Linked DNA regions of Methylococcus capsulatus. The protein of the gene in region 3 interacts with the protein of the main gene of each other region in a pairwise test. Links are inferred from orthologs where the notes say so. Each region holds a gene or a part of one and is shown on either strand. Other genes may lie near its edges. The genes, in order: uvrD, odhB and lpdA.

Evidence for each region.
Region 1: the proteins of lpdA (region 3) and uvrD interact in binary tests that used the Escherichia coli proteins (3 or more experiments, as listed by UniProt). The link is inferred for Methylococcus capsulatus from one-to-one orthologs.
Region 2: the proteins of lpdA (region 3) and odhB interact in binary tests that used the Escherichia coli proteins (3 or more experiments, as listed by UniProt). The link is inferred for Methylococcus capsulatus from one-to-one orthologs.

Annotation. Positions count from the first base shown.
Region 1 is NZ_CP104311.1:2,119,980-2,126,323, forward strand. What follows is about bases 2,326-5,241. They hold uvrD (DNA helicase II), read right to left. Parts: upstream 4,916-5,241; coding sequence 2,735-4,915; downstream 2,326-2,734. Other genes in these bases: N4J17_RS10540 (DUF6156 family protein), read right to left, coding at 2,326-2,439; N4J17_RS10550 (YgaP family membrane protein), read left to right, coding at 5,090-5,241. Outside these bases: N4J17_RS10530 (alpha/beta hydrolase), read right to left, coding at 1-941; N4J17_RS10535 (hypothetical protein), read left to right, coding at 1,308-2,120; more of N4J17_RS10540, read right to left, coding at 2,122-2,325; more of N4J17_RS10550, read left to right, coding at 5,242-5,353; N4J17_RS10555 (FxsA family protein), read right to left, coding at 5,389-5,820; divalent-cation tolerance protein CutA, read left to right, coding at 5,867-6,190; protein-disulfide reductase DsbD, read left to right, coding at 6,175-6,344. UniProt on the Escherichia coli protein: A helicase with DNA-dependent ATPase activity. Unwinds DNA duplexes with 3'-5' polarity. Translocates on single-stranded DNA with 3'-5' polarity. Initiates unwinding more efficiently from a nicked substrate than double-stranded DNA.
Region 2 is NZ_CP104311.1:3,229,293-3,235,720, reverse strand. The notes cover bases 1,795-4,794. They hold odhB (2-oxoglutarate dehydrogenase complex dihydrolipoyllysine-residue succinyltransferase), read right to left. Parts: upstream 3,868-4,794; coding sequence 2,722-3,867; downstream 1,795-2,721. Other genes in these bases: N4J17_RS15590 (2-oxoglutarate dehydrogenase E1 component), read right to left, coding at 3,833-4,794; ppk1 (polyphosphate kinase 1), read left to right, coding at 1,795-2,690. In the rest of the region: peptide-methionine (R)-S-oxide reductase MsrB, read left to right, coding at 1-333; more of ppk1, read left to right, coding at 378-1,794; more of N4J17_RS15590, read right to left, coding at 4,795-6,428. UniProt on the Escherichia coli protein: E2 component of the 2-oxoglutarate dehydrogenase (OGDH) complex which catalyzes the second step in the conversion of 2-oxoglutarate to succinyl-CoA and CO(2).
Region 3 is NZ_CP104311.1:871,854-878,226, reverse strand. Bases 999-3,943 are described here. They hold lpdA (dihydrolipoyl dehydrogenase), read right to left. Parts: upstream 3,210-3,943; coding sequence 1,788-3,209; downstream 999-1,787. Other genes in these bases: aceF (dihydrolipoyllysine-residue acetyltransferase), read right to left, coding at 3,230-3,943; N4J17_RS04205 (hypothetical protein), read right to left, coding at 1,461-1,694; N4J17_RS04210 (FAD-dependent oxidoreductase), read left to right, coding at 999-1,391. In the rest of the region: more of N4J17_RS04210, read left to right, coding at 1-998; more of aceF, read right to left, coding at 3,944-4,552; aceE (pyruvate dehydrogenase (acetyl-transferring), homodimeric type), read right to left, coding at 4,569-6,373. UniProt on the Escherichia coli protein: Lipoamide dehydrogenase is a component of the glycine cleavage system as well as of the alpha-ketoacid dehydrogenase complexes.

The DNA.
Region 1 (6,344 bases), 1.2 Mb from region 3 along the record:
GGTGTCGTGATCCAGGCCGCGATGTCACGCCAGGGCCTCTCAGCCTGGAGGTCGCGCAACAGCAGGTGGTAACCCTGGCGGTAATAGGCGAAGCGGGTGCCGGCTGGAAGTTTGTCCAGCAGGATCATGAGCGGCGCTTTCGGAATGATCTCGTCGCGCTCACCATAGAGCACGAGGGTCGGAATCTTGAGTCCTGAGACACGTTCCTGGGCGGTGTCCATCAGGTCTGCCAAGCCTTTTATCGCGTCGACCCGGGTGGCTTTGATGACGTTCGGATCCCGCCCCAGTCCGCGGAGCATCTCGATGTTGTCCGATGCCATCACCCCCAGTCCTTCGCCGGTGATGCGCAACCAGGGGAGGGTATGCGAGCTCACAGCCAGCAACAAGCTTTGGTACCACGGCATGGTGTTGCGCGACCATACCGCCGGCGCGGACAGGATCAGGCCATCGACGCGTGGCGGGCGGGCGGAGGTCATGGTGACGATGGCCACGGCGCCGCCCATGCTTTCCCCGAGCAGATAGACCGGCACGCCCGGATGTCGAACCCGGACCTGGCCGACGAAGGTTTTGAGATCCCCGGTATAGGCCTCGACTCCCGCCCAGAGGCCGCGCCCCGGCGCCAGCCCGAAGCCGCGTTGGTCGTAGGCGTAGCAGCCGATTCCCTGGGTCTTTAGATAACTGCCCAAAGGCTCGAAAGCTAGGCTGTAGTCGTTGAAGCCGTGGACGGCGACGATGACGGCTTTGGGCCGTGTTCCGGGCGGCAGCCAGTGCCGGACCGGCAGCACCGCGCCATCGGGGGCGATGAAATGGCCGGCGTACAGTCGCGGCGGCGCCACATTCGGGCCGGGATGGTTGACCACAGGGGTACAGGCCGCCTGTATCATGAGGAGTGTCAGGCAAAGTACGGCACGTCTGGGTGCGATGACGACACGATGGTCCATAGCGGACGTGGCGGTGAGGAGACGAATGGGAAATTATACCGCCGGATGGCAAACCTTATGAGGCGAAAAAATCAACCAGGGACGAGCAGTCGAGTGAGAAGACGAGAGTGCAAGACTTGGGAGAGGAGAAGGTGGTCTTCGCGAAGAAGAAGTGTGTCGGTCCCCGGCGTACCCCAGAAAGGCAAAGCATTCGTTTGGTGAGTACACAAAATCCATGCCATTCATTCGACGCGCCGTGTCTTCGTGGATCGGCATCAGTCTTTCCGGTGGAACCGGGGTCGGGGCTGTGGCAATCGCCCCGGTTTGTGTGGGATATCACCTGATTTGCCGTCGCTGAGAGAGGCCATGGTTGTTTCGACGACGTGCATGCCGTCCAGGAAGTTCGGGGGGGACCTCATCCACTTCGCGCGGGACGCTTACGGTTCGATCGAGGTGGTCGATACGTTCGGTGTACGGACCTTGCATTTCGGTACACCGGCGCGGCAAAGCGCCATGTGTCTACAGGAACCGGACCGGGTCGAGCTGCCTTATGTGCGGGCGATGCTGAGCGCCTTACTGTTCCATCCCCAGCCTTCCGACGTTCTGTTGCTCGGGCTCGGTGGCGGTTCGCTGGCGAAGGCATTGTTCCAGCACTTTCCGGCCTGTCAGATCGACGTGGTGGAGCGGCGCGGGGTGGTCGTCGAGATTGCCCACCGGTTCTTCGGACTGCCGTTGCACCCGCGGTTATCCGTCACGGTCGGTGACGCTGGGGAATTCGTCAAACAGGCGGGGAGGCTTGCCGCCTACGATCTCATTCTCGCTGATCTGTTCGACGGGGAGGGCATGGCCTCGCCGGTGGCGGAGGAGTCGTTCTATTTCGGCTGCGCGGGTATGCTACGGCCGGCCGGCGTGTTCGGCATCAATCTCTGGGGTTCGCAGACCGCAGCTTGCAACCGGGCTCTGGATATGATGAGAAAAGCCTTTGACGGGCCGGCATTCCGGCTGGCGGTTCCGGGGCGGGGTAACCTGATCGGGTTTTCGCTCGCCTCCGAACCGAAGCGGGCGGCCATGGATGCGATGGAACAACGGGCACGCCGGCTCGAGACGAGGCTGGGCATCGAATTCAGCCGTTTTCTATGGGCCTTGAAAGCTGCGGGCCGGGCGTTTCCCAAGTCGGAGTCCAGGACACGGGGCGGCTGACTCAGTCCATTGCCGCGCCGGCGAGGCGTAAGCCGTCTTCGTTGAAATCCAGGACGGTCAGCTCGCCCTCGGCATCGGTGATTTCCGCGCGCCTGAGTTTGCCATTCCGGTGATAGGCATAGCGGTGCTCCATCTCGACCTCGCCGTAAACCATCTTCTGCAGGCCGACCAGGCGGTCCTGGTCGTCGAAAAACCCTTGAAAATAGGTGTTTCTGTGGCTGAGCTGTTCCGGTTCGAGTTCGGTCGTCAACTTGAGAGGGAGGTTCACACCGCTGTAAGTCAGGAAGAACCGGCAGGTGGCGGCGATCGCTTCGGACATGGTTGCACCCAGGGCTTTATTCGTGGAGCGACGATGATGGCATAAGTGTGGGCTGGCGTGGAATGGCGGGAACTGCGTGAAAAGACTTGCTTGTTTCCGGGTTTTGACCTGCCGTATCCGGAGCGGAACCGGTTCGTAGTCCTCAAACCGTGCAAATCATGGGCTGGCTTTGTTGGCATCGGTCTTGCTAGATAGCTGGCGCATAACCTCACTTTTGGCCTGGCGGCAGAGTGTCTTTGAACTGAAGAACTGTCATGGATGCGCCACTTTCCGCCAGCTTTTTTTGTGGGTGCGTTCAGATTGGTTCCAGGTTGGCGTAGGCCAGCATCAGCCATTTGGCGCCCACCTCCGCGAAATTGACATGGACCCGCGCCTGGGCTCCGTCGCCCTCTTGTTGCAAAATCACGCCCTCGCCGAACTTGCCGTGGCGGACCCGCTGGCCCAACCTGAATCCCCCGCGAGCGCCTGCGCCGGGCATGGCCGACGTATCGGCCGACTGCATCGCGGATGCGACAGGCCGGCTGACCCCGCCCTTCATCCGGACCTCTTCCAGACAGTCTGGCGGCAGTTCCCGCAGGAAACGGGATCGCCGCGGATAGGTCTCCTTGCCGTAGAGCCGCCGGCACTCGGCGTGGGTGATATAGAGCTTGCGCCGCGCCCGGGTGATACCGACGTAGCAGAGGCGGCGTTCTTCTTCGAGGCGGGCGGGGTCTTCCAGCGACTGCAGGCTGGGAAACAAGCCTTCCTCCAGGCCGACCAGGAACACCAGGTTGAATTCCAGGCCCTTGGCCGCATGCAGGGTCATGAGCTGGACGCAGTCCTCGCAACTTTCGCCCTGGTTCTCGCCGGCCTCCAGCGCCGCGTGGGCGAGGAATTGGTCGAGGCCACCCAGTTCGGGATCGATCAGCGGATCCAGCTCGAACTGGCGGGCGGCGCCGACCAGTTCCTCCAGATTTTCCACCCGGGCTTCCGCCTGCTCGCCTTTCTCCTTACGGTAATGTTCCAGTAAGCCGGAGCTTTTGACCGCGAGCTCTACCTGTTCCCACAGCGCCCGCCCCTGGGCCGCGGCGGCCATGGTTTCGACGAGATCCAGGAATCCGGCCAGGGCGCCTGCGGCCCGGGCGGGCAGCACGCCGTCGCCGATCAACTTCTCCGCGGCGGCCCACAACGACAGCTGCTCGAAGCGCGCCAGTTCGCGGACGAGGTCGAGGGTCTTGGCGCCGATGCCGCGGGTCGGAGTGTTGATGACCCGTTCGAAGCCGGGATCGTCGTGATGGTTGGCTATCAGCCGCAGGTAGGCGAGGGCGTCCTTGATCTCGGCGCGCTCGAAGAAACGCAGGCCGCCATAGACCCGGTAGGGGATGCCGAGGGCCAGCAGCTTTTCCTCGAACTGGCGCGACTGGGCGTTGGAACGGTACAGAATGGCCGCGTCGCTGCGCCTTCCGCCTTCCTCCACCCAGCGGCGGATCCGCTCGATCACGAAACAGGACTCGTCCTGCTCGTTGAAGGCGGCATAGACCGAGATCGGTTCCCCCCGGCCGCCTTCGGTCCACAGATTCTTGCCGAGCCGCCCCTCGTTCCGGGCGATCAGAGCATTGGCGGCGCTGAGGATGTTGCCGGTGGAGCGGTAGTTCTGCTCCAGGCGGATCATCCGGTGGCGCGGGTAGTCCCGCCGGAAACGGTGCAGGTTTTCGATCTTGGCGCCGCGCCAGCCGTAGATGGACTGGTCGTCATCGCCCACTACGCTGAGATTGTCGCGGTCCTGGGTCAATAACCGTAGCCAGGCGTACTGCACGCTGTTGGTGTCCTGGAATTCATCGACCAGCACGTGCTGGAAGCGTTCCTGATAGTGTGCGAGGGCGTCGGCGTTGTCGCGCAGGAATTCGTGGGTGCGCAGCAGCAGCTCGGCGAAATCCACCAGGCCGGAACGCTGGCACAGTTCCTCATAGGCGAGATAGATCCGCCGCATCTGCTGTTCGAACGGGTCGTAGGAGTCGGGCAGGTTCCTGGCCCGGCGGCCTTCATCCTTCTGGGTGTTGATGTACCACTGGATCTGGCGCGGCGGCCAGCGCGCCTCGTCCAGTTCCAGGGTTTTGAGCAGCCGGCGGATCAACCGGTACTGGTCGTCGGAATCGAGGATCTGGAAGCCCTCGGGCAGTCCGGCTTCGGGCGCATGGCGACGCAGGAAACGGTGCGCCAGGCCGTGGAAAGTGCCGACCCACAGGCCCTGAGTCGACAGCTCGAGCAGCGCTTCGATCCGCGCCTTCATCTCGTTCGCGGCCTTGTTGGTGAAAGTCACGGCGAGGATGGCATGCGGCGAGACGCCTTCGGCCCGAAGCAGCCAGGCGATGCGATGTACCAATACGCGGGTCTTGCCACTGCCTGCTCCGGCCAGCACCAGCAGCGAGCGGTCCGGTGCGGTGACGGCCTCACGCTGGGCTTCGTTCAGGGGAGCGATGATGTCGGTGATGTCCATGACGGGCATTTTACACCCGTCTTGCGCAATACCTGGGGAGCCTGCACAATCGAGAAGCTTTACCCCAGGGATATGGCCCAATGCGCCGTGCCCGTTTTCCTCGCCCGGCCCTCCCTCCGCAGAGGGCAAGGGTTTTCCCTTAAGCGACCGCACGTTCAAGAGGAGGTTATGACAATGGCTTTTGATTATAAGAAAATGCTAAAGCGTGAGCTCAACGTCGGCCTGAAAGATCGCCAGTACCGCATGATAGGCGGCGCCGTAGCGCTGCTGCTTTCAGTGTTCCTCGGGAATATCTTCCTGCTGCTGATCGGCATCGTCCTCGTGGCCACCGCACTCATGCGCTGGTGTCCGGTGTATTCCGGGCTCTCCAAGAGCACCGTCGATCCGAATGAACCGGCACCCGATAGCGGTTCCCATTCCGGCACCGAATCCCACTGATGGACAGCGGTCCTCCGGCGCAGGGATGCGCCCGGCTAGTCCTCGCGTCGGAACTGTCCTTCGAGGGTTCGGGCGCCGGAATCCGGTGAGTCCGGTGGCTGGAAATCCCGGAGCATGTGCTCGACGAGATAGGCCGCAATCAGCCGGCGCGATGCCGGCAGCAGCAGGATAAGGCTCGCCCCGTCGGACAGGAAGCCGGGTATCAGAAGAAGAATGCCGGCAATCAGGATCAGACCGCCTTCGATCATGTCCTGTGCAGGGATACGCCCGGCTTCCAGGCTTTGCTGGATGCGAGCGAAGGTTTTCAGTCCCTGGGTTTGCATGAGATAGGTTCCGGCCAGTGCTGCCGAGCCGAGCAGCAGAAGGGTCGGCAGAAAACCGAGCACGCTGCCGACACGGATCAAGACGTAAATTTCTGCGATCGGCAGCAGCAGTAGCGCCAGGATGGCGAGTTTCAACGGATTCATCGATACGGGTTTCTGTAAACTTTAAACAACGGGCGCACTTTTTCCCATGACATCGGTCTACTGTCTAGTCGTTTGCAGCTGTCCGGATGAGGAAACCGCCGGTGTTTTGGCGGAAGGGTTGGTCGAAGGGAGACTGGCGGCCTGCGTGAACATTGTCTCCGGGGTACGGTCGGTCTACCGGTGGCAGGGTGTTCTCGAGAAATCGGCGGAATGTCTTCTGTTTGCCAAGACTCGGGCGTCCCGTCAGGTGGAACTGCAGACCTGGTTGAGGGCGCGGCATCCTTATGAACTTCCAGAAATCATCGCGATCCCCATCCAAAGCGGATTGCCGGAATATCTCGAATGGGTCGGAACATGCGTGACGCCGTGAGATGGATCGGCCTGCTCCTGGTTTTTGGGCTGGCCAGTGCGCCTGTGCTCGCCGTAGACGGCCGTGACCTCCTGTCGCCGGAGCGGGCGTTCCCGGTAACTGCTCGGCAGTCCGGCGCCGGCATGGTTTCGCTGGCGTGGGACATCGCCGACGG
Region 2 (6,428 bases), 2.4 Mb from region 3 along the record:
TGGGACAACCATCGGGAAGGCATCTACGTGGACATCGTGTCGGGTGAGCCGTTGTTCAGCTCGATCGATAAATTCGATTCGGGAACGGGCTGGCCGAGTTTCACCCGGCCGCTGGAGCCCGATCACATCGTCACGTTGAGCGACCATTCCCACCTGATGGTCCGGACCGAAGTGCGCAGCAGATATGGAGACTCCCATCTGGGACACGTCTTCGATGATGGGCCGGCGCCGACAGGCAAGCGCTATTGCATCAATTCCGGCGCTTTGCGCTTCATCCCCAAAGAGGAACTGGCGGAGGCCGGATATGAGGAGTATCTGAAACTGTTCGATTGATGGAGACCGTGGAAGGCAATAGAACGGAGAAGGAGGAAGGACGTTTGGTCATCAGTAAAGTCAAAGGTCTCAGCAAGTCCACACGGATCATGCTGGCCGAGCACGGGATTTTTTCGGTCGAGGAGCTTGCCGATGCCGACGTCGGCCGGCTCACCAAGATTCCAGGCCTGAGCCGGCAGAAAGCCCAGCGTATGGTCAGGGCCGCCAAATTCATGGTGGGTGACATGGGAAAAGGGCGCGAAGAATCGGCCGCCGCCACGGGTCTGGCCGGGGTGGGGGAGCTTTCCGCGGAGGACGTCGGCCTGGACGATTCACGAGGCTTCCTGAACCGGGAACTCAGCCTGCTGGAGTTCAACCGCCGGGTACTGGAGCAGGCCAAGGATGGACGGACGCCACTGCTGGAACGGCTCAATTTCCTGAGCATCGCCTGTTCCAATATGGATGAGTTCTTCGAAATCAGGGTCGCCGGCCTGCTGCAAAAATCAGAACTCGGGGCGGCGCACACTGAGCCGGACAACATGACGCCGCAGGAAGTTCTTGCCGCTATCAGCGAACGCGCCCACGAACTGGTCGCTGAGCAGTACCGCGTGCTCAATCAGGAGTTACTGCCCGCGCTGGAAGCCGAAGGCATCCGCTTCATCCGCCGTTCCGACTGGACCGATGCCCAGCACAAATGGCTGCGGCGGTACTTCGAGGAGGAGTTGGCGCCGATTCTCAGTCCGATCGGGCTGGATCCGACCCATCCGTTCCCACGTCCCCTCAACAAAGCCCTGAATTTCATCATCTCCCTCGCCGGGAAGGATGCCTTCGGTCGCAACATCCATCTCGCCATCCTGCAGGCGCCGCGGGCGCTACCGCGCATCATCCAATTGCCGAAGAGCGTGACCGGCGGTAGGCTGCACGACTTCGTGTTCCTCTCGTCCATCATTCATGCCTTTGTCGACGACCTTTTTCACGGCATGAAGGTGAAAGGGTGCTATCAGTTCCGGGTGACCCGCAACAGCGATCTGTTTCTGGACGAGGAAGAAATCGATGATCTGCTGCAGGCGGTCGAAGGCGAACTGGCGAGCCGTAACTACGGCGACGAGGTACGGCTGGAGGTGGCCGACAACTGCCCGGACGCAGTTGTCGAGTTCCTGCTGAGCCAGTTCGGCCTCGGCGAGGACCGCCTTTATCGGGTGGACGGGCCGGTCAATCTGAGCCGGGCCCGCGAGATCTATGATCTGGTCGACCGGCCGGACCTCAAATATCCGCCCTTCACGCCGGGGTGGCCAGCGCAGCTCACGGGGCACCAGGATTTCTTCGAGGTCTTGCGCCGGCAGGATATCCTGCTGCACCATCCTTACGAGTCATTCATCCCTGTCATTGATCTGCTGCGTCAGGCCGCCGACGATCCGCAGGTGGTCGCTATCAAGCAGACGCTCTACCGCACCGGACCGGATTCGCCCATCGTCGATGCGCTGGCGCGGGCCGCTCGGGCCGGCAAGGAAGTGACCGCCGTGGTGGAACTCCTGGCACGGTTCGACGAACGCGCCAACATTTCGCTTGCCACCCGCCTGCAGGAGGCCGGCGTACAGGTGGTCTACGGCATCGTCGGCTACAAGACCCATGCCAAGATCCTGCTGATCCTGCGCAGGGAAGGGCGGACGCTGCGGTACTACACCCACCTGGGTACCGGCAATTACCATCCCCGCACCGCCCGGATGTACACCGATTATGGCCTGATGACTTCCGACAAGGCGCTGGGTGAGGACGTGCAGCGGGTATTCGTTCAGCTCACCAGCCTGGGCAAGATGGGCAAGCTGCACAAGCTGTTGCAGTCGCCGTTCACCCTCCACAAGACCCTGATCCGCAAGATCGAGCGGGAAATCGAGCATGCGAAGGAGGGAAGACCGGCGAGGATCGTCATCAAGATCAATTCTCTGGTCGAGCCCAAGCTGATTCGTGCGCTTTACCGCGCCTCGTGCGCGGGGGTGCAGGTCAAACTGATCGTGCGCGGCGTCTGCTGCTTACGGCCTGGCATTCCTGGTGTTTCGGAGAACATCGAGGTGCGCTCCATCGTCGGACGGTTCCTCGAACATAGCCGTGTGTACTGCTTCGAGAACGGCGGGGAGCCCGAGATCTATGCGGCCAGCGCGGATTTCATGGCGCGCAACATGTTCCGCCGGGTGGAAACCTGCTTTCCCATCGAAAACAAGAAGTTGGCCGAGCGGGTACGCAATGATCTGGAGCTTTATTTGAAAGACGATTGCCACTCCTGGCAACTGTGTGCGGACGGAAGCTATCAGCGGCTGCCCGACGTCCACCATTGCGATGCCCAGGCGGAACTGCTGGAGGCGCTCAAGAAAGCCGTGTGACGGGCCGGCGGGGCTGGCATCCTTCCTGGGCTCACACTTCGAGCAAGAGGCGGATGGGATCTTCGAGCAGTTCCTTGACGGTAAAAAGGAAGGAGACCGCATCACGGCCGTCGATGAGACGGTGGTCATAGGACAGTGCCAGATAGATCATGGGCCGGATCACGATCTGGCCGTCTTCCACCACCGGCCGTTCCTTGATGGCGTGCATGCCGAGGATAGCGCTCTGCGGTGGGTTGAGGATCGGCGTCGAAAGCATGGAACCGAAGATGCCGCCGTTGGTGATGGTGAAGGTTCCGCCGCTGAGTTCGTCCAGGCTCAGCTTGCCGCTGCGCGCTTTCTGGCCGAATTCGGCGATCGCTTTCTCGATCCCGGCGAAACCGGCCTGGTCGGCATCGCGCAGGATCGGCACGACCAGCCCGCGGTCCGTGGAAACGGCGATGCCGATGTCGTAATAGTCATGGTAGACGATTTCCTCGCCTTCAAGGGAAGCATTAACGATGGGAAATCGGCGCAGCGCTTCCACCGAAGCCTTGACGAAGAACGACATGAAGCCGAGTTTGATGCCATGCTGCTGCTCGAAGCGGGCCTTGTGTGCGTTGCGGATGTCGAACACCTTCTGCAGACTGACCTCGTTGAAGGTGGTCAGGGTGGCGGTCCGGTGCTGGGCTTCCAGCATGCGCTCGGCGATCCTGGCGCGCAGTCGGCTCATGGGTACCCGGCGTTCGCTTCGCCCGCCGGGCGGCAGGCGTACCTTCTCTGCAGCGGGTTTGGTTTCCAAGAAATCCAGCACATCCTGTTTGGTCAGCCGTCCGTCACGTCCACTGGCCGGAATCAGCGCCGGATCGAGGGCATGTTCAGCAACCAAGCGGCGTACCGCCGGGCTCAGCACCGCTGCCGGTTTGTCCGTCGCCCTGGCGGCGGCGGGTGTGGCGGGCCGAACCGCCGTGTCGATCACGGCGATCGGCTGGCCGCTGACCACGACATCGCCCTTGCCGCCCCGCAGTTCGACCACCACCCCGTCCTCCGGGGCCGGAACTTCCAACACCACTTTGTCGGTTTCGAGGTCGACCAGGTTTTCGCCCTTGCCCACCGTCTCGCCGACGTTCTTGTGCCAGTCCAGCAGTGTGGCGTCGCTGACCGACTCAGGCAGAGGAGGAACACTGATTTCGATGCGCATGGGCTATTTCCGTCGTCGCAGTGGGAGAGACAGGAAGAACGAGGGCACGTTCCACCAGCATTTTCTGCTGTTCGATATGCTGGCGGAAATGGCCGACCGCCGGCGCGGCGGACATCGGCGGACCGGCATAGCCGATGTCGAAGGAACGGTCCAGAATGCCGGGGAAACGGTGTTTGATTTGATGCCAGGCACCTTGGTTTTCCGGCTCCTCCTGGCACCAGATCAGTTCCTGCAGATTGGGATAGCGTTCCAGCATGGCCAGAAAGTCCTTTCGCGGGAACGGATAAAGCTGCTCGATGCGGACCAGGGCGACATGGTTCAGCTGGTACCGCCGCCGGGTTTCCAGCAGGTCGTAATAGACCTTGCCAGCGCACAGCACGAGGCGGGTGATCCGGGCCGGTTCATGGCGGTCGGTCTCGTCGATCACGCAGCGGAAGCTACCTTGGGCGAACTCGGAGAGGCTGGAGGTGGCCAGCTTGTGGCGTAGCAGGCTCTTGGGTGTCAGCACGATCAGCGGCCTGCGGTACGGACGCAGCAGCTGGCGCCGCAGGAGGTGGAAAATCTGAGCTGGGGTGGTCGGCACACAGACCTGCATATTGTCGCCGGCGCAGAGCTGGAGATAGCGTTCCAGACGGGCCGAGGAATGTTCGGGACCTTGTCCTTCGTAGCCATGTGGTAGCAGCAGGGTCAGCCCGCTCAGTCGGCCCCACTTGGTTTCTCCGGAGGAGATGAACTGGTCGATCACGACTTGGGCAGTATTGGCGAAGTCGCCGAACTGGGCTTCCCAGATCACCAGAGTGTCGGGTTCCGAGCTGCTGTAGCCGTATTCGAAGCCCAGTACACCCTCTTCGGACAACAGCGAATCGTAGATGTCGAATCTCCCCTGGCCGGCCTTCAGGTGTTGGAGCGGGGCGTAGACCTCTCCGGTACGCTGTTCGTGGATGATGGCATGGCGGTGGAAAAAAGTGCCGCGTCCGACGTCCTGGCCCGTCAGGCGGACATTGCGGCCTTCCCACAGCAGGGAGGCGTAAGCGAGGATCTCGCCGAATCCCCAGTCGGCGGGAAGTTCGCCGGCCGCCATCCGCCGGCGTGCGGCATGGATCGCTTCGACCCGGGCGTGTGCTTCGAAGCCGGCGGGCAGTGCCGTCATCCGTTCTGCTATGGCGACGAGGTCCGCCATCGGCAGGCCGGTTTCAGCCGCTGCAGTCCAGTCGGTACCCCGGTAGTGGTCCCATCGGGTCTTGACATAGCCGGCGGAGTCGCCGAGCAGCGGTCTGGACACGGGCTCGCCTCGGGCGAGAGCGTCCTGGTAATCCTGATCCATTCGCGCCGGCTCGTTCGGGGCGACGACGCCTTCAGCTATGAGCCGTTCAGCGTACAAGGCTCGGACCGGCGGATGTCGGCGGATGAAGCGGTACATCAAGGGCTGGGTGACCGCTGGTTCGTCCGCTTCATTGTGGCCATGGCGGCGGTAGCAAAGCAGGTCGATCACCACATCGCGGCGGAATTTCATGCGGTAGTCGACGGCCAGCCGGGTGACGTAAAGCACGGCCTCCGGATCGTCGCCGTTCACGTGGAACACCGGCGCCTGGACCATGTTGGCGACGTCGGTGCAGTACAGGGTGGAGCGGGCGTCGAAGGGATTGCTGGTGGTGAAGCCGATCTGGTTGTTGATAACGATGTGTATCGTGCCGCCGGTGGTATAGGCGCGGGTTTCGGCCATGTTGAGGGTTTCCATGACCACGCCCTGGCCGGCGAAGGCGGCATCGCCGTGAATGAGTACCGGCACCACGGCGGCCTCGGCATCGCCCGTGAGCCGGTCCTGGCGCGCCCGTACCGACCCTTCGACCACAGGGTCGATGATTTCCAGGTGCGAGGGATTGAACGCCAGGGTCAGATGGACCGGGCCGCCCGGACTCGCCACATCCGAGGAGAACCCCAGGTGGTACTTGACGTCGCCTGACTCTCCTTCCTGGCTCACGGTACCTTCGAATTCGCGAAACAGCAGTTCGGGTTTCTTGCCGAGGATGTTGATCAGGACGTTGAGGCGGCCACGGTGCGCCATGCCGAGCACGACTTCCCGTGTGCCCCTGGCGCCGCAGCGTTGGATCAGTTCGTCGAGCAGGGGGATCAGGCTTTCGGCGCCTTCCAGCGAGAACCGCTTCTGCCCCACGTATTTCCGGTGCAGGTATTTCTCAATGCCCTCGGCCGCGGTGAGGAGGCGCAGTATCTCCCGCTTCTGTTCCCGGTCGAAACGGTCTTGGGCGCGCGATCCTTCCAGTTTCCGCCGGAGCCAATCCCGGATCTCGGAGTCCATGATGTGCATGTACTCGACGCCGACGTGCCGGCAGTAGGTTGCCTGCAGGGTGTCCAGAATGTCTCTGAGCGGCAGCTTCTCGTCGCTCTGCAGAACGTCCACGTAGAACGCGGTGTCCATGTCGCTGGCGTCGAGGCCATAGCGGGCCGGGTCCAGCTCGCGCGAAGGCAAAGCCGGCTTGAGCGGATTGTTGTCCGCCGACAGATGGCCGTGCGTGCGATACTGGTTGATCAGTCGGTCCACC
Region 3 (6,373 bases):
GTGACCTCAGAACGGACGCGATACGACAGGAGTCCTATGACGCGCTCGTCCTTGCGACCGGTGCCCAGCCGGTGCGTCCGCCCCTGCCGGGGATCGATCTGCCTGGCATCCATGTGCTGCGCACCATCCCGGACAGCCGCAAGATCAAGGCGGCGGTGGCCCATGCGCAGCGGGTGGTGCTGGTGGGCGGAGGGTTCATCGGCCTGGAAATGGCCGAAAACCTGGTCGGCCTGGGACTTCACGTCACCCTCCTGGAACTGGCCGACCAGGTATTGCCGCCGCTCGATCCGGAAATGGCCGCCTATGCCGCCGAAAGACTGAAAGCCCATGGGGTCAACCTCAGGCTGGGCGAGGGGGTCGAGTCCTTCGAGAAGTCTCCGGAGCATGGTTTGAACGTGCGCACCTCGAAGGGGGAAGCCCTCGCCACCGACCTGGTCATCCTGGGGATCGGCGTGCGCCCGGAATCGGGACTGGCCGCTGCCGCCGGTCTGGAATTGGGCGCCCTCGGCGGCATTCGCGTCGATGAATGGATGCGCACCAGCGATCCAGCCATCTGGGCCGTGGGCGACGTGGTCGAAGTGAAAAATCGGGTGACGGGGGAATGGCAGCTCGTCCCCCTGGCAGGCCCCGCCAACCGCCAGGGGCGGGTCGCGGCCACCGCCATTCTTCACCATTTCGCATGCAGCGACGGTACCCGATCTCCCCTGAAGTTCGATGGCGTGCTCGGAACCGCGGCGTGCGAAGTGTTCGGCCTCACCATCGCCTGCACCGGCGCGAGCGAGAAAGTGCTGCGGCGGGCCGGCATGGATTACGAAAAGGTCTACCTGCATCCCGGTCACCATGCGAGTTATTTTCCGGGTGCCAAGCCGATTCACATCAAACTGTTGTTCTCCAAAACGGATGGTCGGATCCTGGGCGCCCAAGCCGTCGGCGAGATCGATGTAGCCCGGCGCATCGACGTCATCGCCACGGCCATGATGCAGGAAGCCACCGTATTCGATCTGGAAAATTTGGAGCTTTGCTACGCGCCGCAGTTCGGCGCGGCCAAGGATCCGGTCAATTTGGCGGGCATGATCGCTGCCAATCATCTGCGGGGGGATCTGCCGCTCGCCGATTGGGAAGAATTGACGACCACCACGGCCCTCTTGCTGGATGTCCGTAGCGAGGCAGAGTTTGCCGGCGACCATATCCCCCATGCCCAGAACCTGCCGCTCGAAACCTTGCGCGAGCGGCTTCACGAACTGCCGCGGGATCGCGAAATCTGGCTGGTCTGCGGCGTCGGACAACGCGCCTATTACGCCTATCGCTTGCTGCAGCAGAAGGGTCTCAGAGTGAAGGTGTTGTCCGGCGGCATGCAAACCTACCGGGCCCGGCGTCGGGCGCGTGATTGATCTTGTTTGGTGATGGCTTCTTCCGCGGCGCGCATCTTCGCTGTGGCCGACGTGGTCGAAGCGAAGGCCTCACCCCGTACCTACCGACGCGGCGGTGGTCGAAGCCTGCCTGCGGCTGTTCTGGTTCCTGCAGGTCCGGCTCGCGGGTTTCGCCGTCACCGCCGGCGCGGCATACAGCACCTCGGCCTGGGCGAAAGCGGGATGTTCCATTGCCCACCGTTGGCCGGAACGATCATCCGCCACCCAGGGCAAGATCACGCCATCGTTCCCCATCGCCACGCGGGGCAAGCGGAATACAAGCATGCGACCTCCTTGCGATGCAGCTACAGGCCACGGGTTCTCGTGCCGCGCAGCCGCCGAGGCTTTCCGCCGTATCCCAGGCGACCTATTGCTTTTTCAGCGTTTACGGATGTAGAGATCGGTGATCGTGCCTTCGATCATTTCCGCCGCGAAGGCGAATGTTTCCGACAAGGTCGGATGGGGGTGGATGGTGAGGCCGATGTCTTCTGCGTCGGCGCCCATTTCCAAGGCCAGCACGGCTTCGGCGATGAGTTCGCCGGCATGGGGGCCGACGATGCCGGCGCCTATCACCCGTTTGGTGGTCTTGTCGCACAGCAGCTTGGTGGCACCTTCCTTGCGGCCGATGCCCAAGGCGCGACCGCTCGCGGCCCACGGGAACACGGCTTTTTCATATTCGATGCCCTGGGCTTTGGCCTGAGCTTCGGTGACACCCATCCAGGCCACTTCGGGATCGGTATAGGCCACCGATGGGATGGTCAGTGCCTGGAAGGCGGATGGTTTGCCGGCGATGACTTCGGCGGCCACCTTGGCTTCGTGGGTGGCCTTGTGGGCCAGCATGGGGTTGCCGACGATGTCGCCGATGGCATAGATATGCGGGACGTTGGTGCGCTGGTGCTCGTCGACCGGAATGAAGCCTTTGGCATCGACGTGGACACCGGCATTTTCCGCCCCGATCAGGTCGCTGTTAGGGGCGCGGCCCACCGCGACCAGCACGCGGTCGAACAAATCGGACTCGGGCGCACCTTCCCCTTCGAAGAACACCCTCAGGCCGTCGGTTTCGGGTTCGATCCGGCTGACGCGGGTCTTGAGATGGATGTTCTCGTACTGCTTCTTGATGTGTTGAAGCAGCGGACGTACCAGGTCGGCATCGCAGCCCGGGATCAGTTGGTCCATCAACTCCACCACGGTGATTCCGGCTCCCAGGGCGTGATAGACCGTGGCCATTTCCAGGCCGATGATCCCGCCGCCGACGATCAACAGGCGCTTGGGGATTTCGTGCAGCGCCAGGGCGTCGGTCGAATCCATCAGGCGCGGATCGTCGTTGGGAAAACCTGGAATCTTCACCGCCCGGGAGCCCACGGCGATGATGGCATGGTCGAAGCTGACTGTGACCGGGCCATCGGCCATTTCCACCTGCAGGCTATGGTCGCCGGCGAAGCGGCCGGTGCCCTGGACCACCGTCACCTTGCGCTGTTTGGCGAGTGCATCGAGCCCGCCGGTCAGAGTCTTGACGACCTTGTCTTTGAAGCTGCGGATCCGGTCCAGATCGAGGTCCGGGGCGCCGAAGCGGACGCCGAACTCGTTGGCTTCTTTGGCCTCGTGGATGATTTGAGCGATATGCAGCAAAGCCTTGGAGGGGATGCAGCCCACATTGAGACAGACGCCACCCAGGGTCGGATAGCGTTCGACCAGAACCACCTGCCTGCCCAGATCCGCCGCGCGGAAAGCCGCGGTGTAACCGCCAGGCCCACCGCCCAGCACCAGGACATCGGCGTGAATCGTCTTGGGTTCAGCCATCGAGAATATTCCTTCTTCAGTTAGAGCAGGACCCGCCGCATGTCGGCGAGCAGGCTGCTGACATGGGTGATGAAGCGGACGCCGTCGGCGCCGTCGATCACACGGTGATCGTAGGACAGCGACAAGGGCAGCATCAGCCGCGGGACGAACTGGCCGTCTTGGAACACCGGTCGCAACTGCGCCTTGGAGACACCCAGGATGGCGACCTCGGGGGCGTTGATGATCGGGGTGAAGGCGGTACCGCCGATGCCCCCCAGGCTGGAGACGGTGAAGGTGCCGCCCTGCAGATCGGCGGTGCGCAGCTTCTTGCTGCGGGCTTTGTCGCCGATGGCGGCGAGTTCGGCGGCGATGTCCCAGATGCCTTTGGTATCGGCGTCTCGGATTACCGGCACTACCAGGCCGTCCGGCGTGTCCACCGCAAAGCCCACATGGTAGTAGCTTTTCAGGATCAGCTCCTCGCCGTTGGGAGCGAGTGAGGCGTTGAAGCGCGGGAAGTCCTTCAGCGCGGCGACCGCGGCCTTGATGATGAATGGCAGCAGGGTCAGTTTGACATCGCGTTTGACCGATTCGGCCTTGAGAGCGGTACGGAAGGACTCCAACTCGGTGATGTCGGCCTCGTCATGCTGGGTGACGTGCGGGATAGTGAGCCAAGTGCGGTGGAGGTTGGCGGAAGAGAGCTTCTGGATTCGCGACAGCGGCTGGCGTTCGATTGGGCCGAACTGGGCGAAATCGATTTCCGGCATCTCCGGCACGGCAAAACCGCTGCCGCCCACCCGTTCTGCTTTCGCGACAGCTTGTTTCACGAAGGACTGGACGTCCGTTTTCAGGATGCGGCCTTTCGGGCCGGTGCCGCGGACTTTTGCTACGTCCACGCCGAGTTCGCGGGCGAAGCGACGCACGGCGGGGCTGGCGTGGGCCGGGCCCGCGCCTTCCTCGGCGACCGGCATCGGAGCCGGAGGAGCGGGCACCGACGCAGGGATTGCCTGGGTGTTGTTGCCCGCAGAGGGGGCGGCAGGGAGCGGTGCTGCGGCCGCAAGTGCCGCGGCAGGTTCGAGTGGAGCCGGTTCGGCAGGTGCGACCGCCGCGGACGCCGCCGCCTCCTCATCGGCCCGGAGCTGCAGAATGGGCGTCCCCATACTGACTTTGCTGCCGACGCTCACGTGCACTTCGGTGACGGTCCCGGAATAGGGCGAAGGAATCTCCATCGCCGCCTTGTCGCTCTCCAGGGTGATCAGCGAGTCGTTCGCCGCGACTTTGTCACCCGGCTTGACCAGTACTTCGATGATCTCGACGTCCTTGAAGTCGCCGATATCGGGGACGACGACGGTCTGTTCTTGGGCCATGTTGTTCTTATCCTCCTCAGCACCCAATGGGGTTGGCTTTGTCCGGATCGATGCCCCAGCGGGTCATCGCCTCGGACACCTTGGTTTTCTCGATGCCCCCTTCATCGGCCAGTGACTTCAAGGCCGTGAATGCGATGTAGTGGCTGTCCACCTCGAAGAACCGGCGCAACGCTGATCGACGATCGCTGCGGCCGAAGCCGTCCGTCCCCAGCACGGTGTAACGCCGGGGCACGAACTCCCGGATCAGGTCCGGATAGGCTTTGACGTAGTCTGTGGCGGCGACGATGGGGCCGCCGGTTGCGGCCAGGCACTGTTCGACATAGCTGGTCTTCTGCGGCTGTTCCGGATGCAGTAGGTTCCAGCGCGAGACTTCCATGCCATCGCGGCGCAACTGGTTGAAGCTGGTGGCGCTCCAAATGCCGGCCTTGATGCCGTAATCGGCTTCCAGCAATTCCGCGGCCTTGATGACTTCGCGCAGAATGGTGCCGCTCCCGAGGAGCTGCACCTTTTCATCCGCGCCGGCATCGCGGAACTTGTACAAGCCTTTGATGATCCCGTTCTCGACCCCTTCCGGCAGGGCGGGATGGGTGTAGTTCTCGTTCATCACCGTGATGTAGTAGAAGACGTTTTCGCCTTCCTGATACATCCGGCGCAGACCATCGTGGACGATGATCGCCAGCTCGTAGGCGAAGGTCGGATCATAGGTGATGCAGTTGGGGATGGCGCCCATGATCAGGTGGCTGTGGCCGTCCTGGTGTTGCAGACCTTCGCCGGCCAGCGTAGTGCGGCCGGCGGTGCCGCCCATGAGGAAGCCGCGGGCCTGCATGTCGCCCGCCGCCCACATCAGGTCACCGACGCGCTGGAAGCCGAACATCGAGTAGTAGATGTAGAACGGGATCATTTGCACATTGTGGTTGCTGAACGCCGTACCGGCGGCGATCCAGTCGCACATTGCACCGGCTTCGCAGATACCTTCCTCCAGGATCTGCCCGGATTTGTCTTCCCGGTAGAACATCACGGTATCGGCATCCTGCGGCTCGTAGAGCTGACCGACGGAGGAATAGATGCCGTATTGCCGGAACAGGCCCTCCATGCCGAAAGTGCGGGCCTCGTCGGGGACGATCGGCACCACGTAGCGGCCCAGCGCCTTGTCGCGCAGCAGGGACGACAGCAGGCGGACGAACACCATGGTGGTGGACATTTCGCGGTCCTCCGAGCTTTTCAGCATCGTCTCGAAGATGCTCAGCTCGGGCACTTGGAGATGGGGGGCCTCCTTCCGCCGTTGCGGCAGGTAACCGCCGAGGGCTTTGCGGCGCTCGTGCAGATAGATCATCTCGGGGCTGTCTTCCGCCGGTTTGTAATAGGGCGCTTCGTGCACCTTGTCGTCCGGAATCGGAATGTTGAAACGGTCGCGGAAGGCCCTGAGCGCGTCGGCGTCCAGCTTCTTCTGCTGATGTGCGATCATCTGGCCTTCACCGGCGCGCCCCATGCCATAGCCCTTGATGGTCTTGGCCAGGATCACCGTCGGCTGCCCCTTGTGCGCCACTGCGGCAGCGTAGGCGGCATAGACCTTGTGCGGGTCGTGACCGCCCCGGTTCAGATGCCAGATGTCCTCGTCGGACATGTTGGCGACCATTTCCAGCAGTTCGGGATACTTGCCGAAGAAATGCTTGCGGACATAGGCACCGTCTTTGGCCTTATACGTCTGGTACTCGCCATCCACCACCTCTTCCATCCGCTGCTGCAGGAGACCCTTGGTATCGCGCGCCAGCAGCGCATCCCAGTGGGAGCCCCAGATCACTTTGATGACGTTCCAGCCGG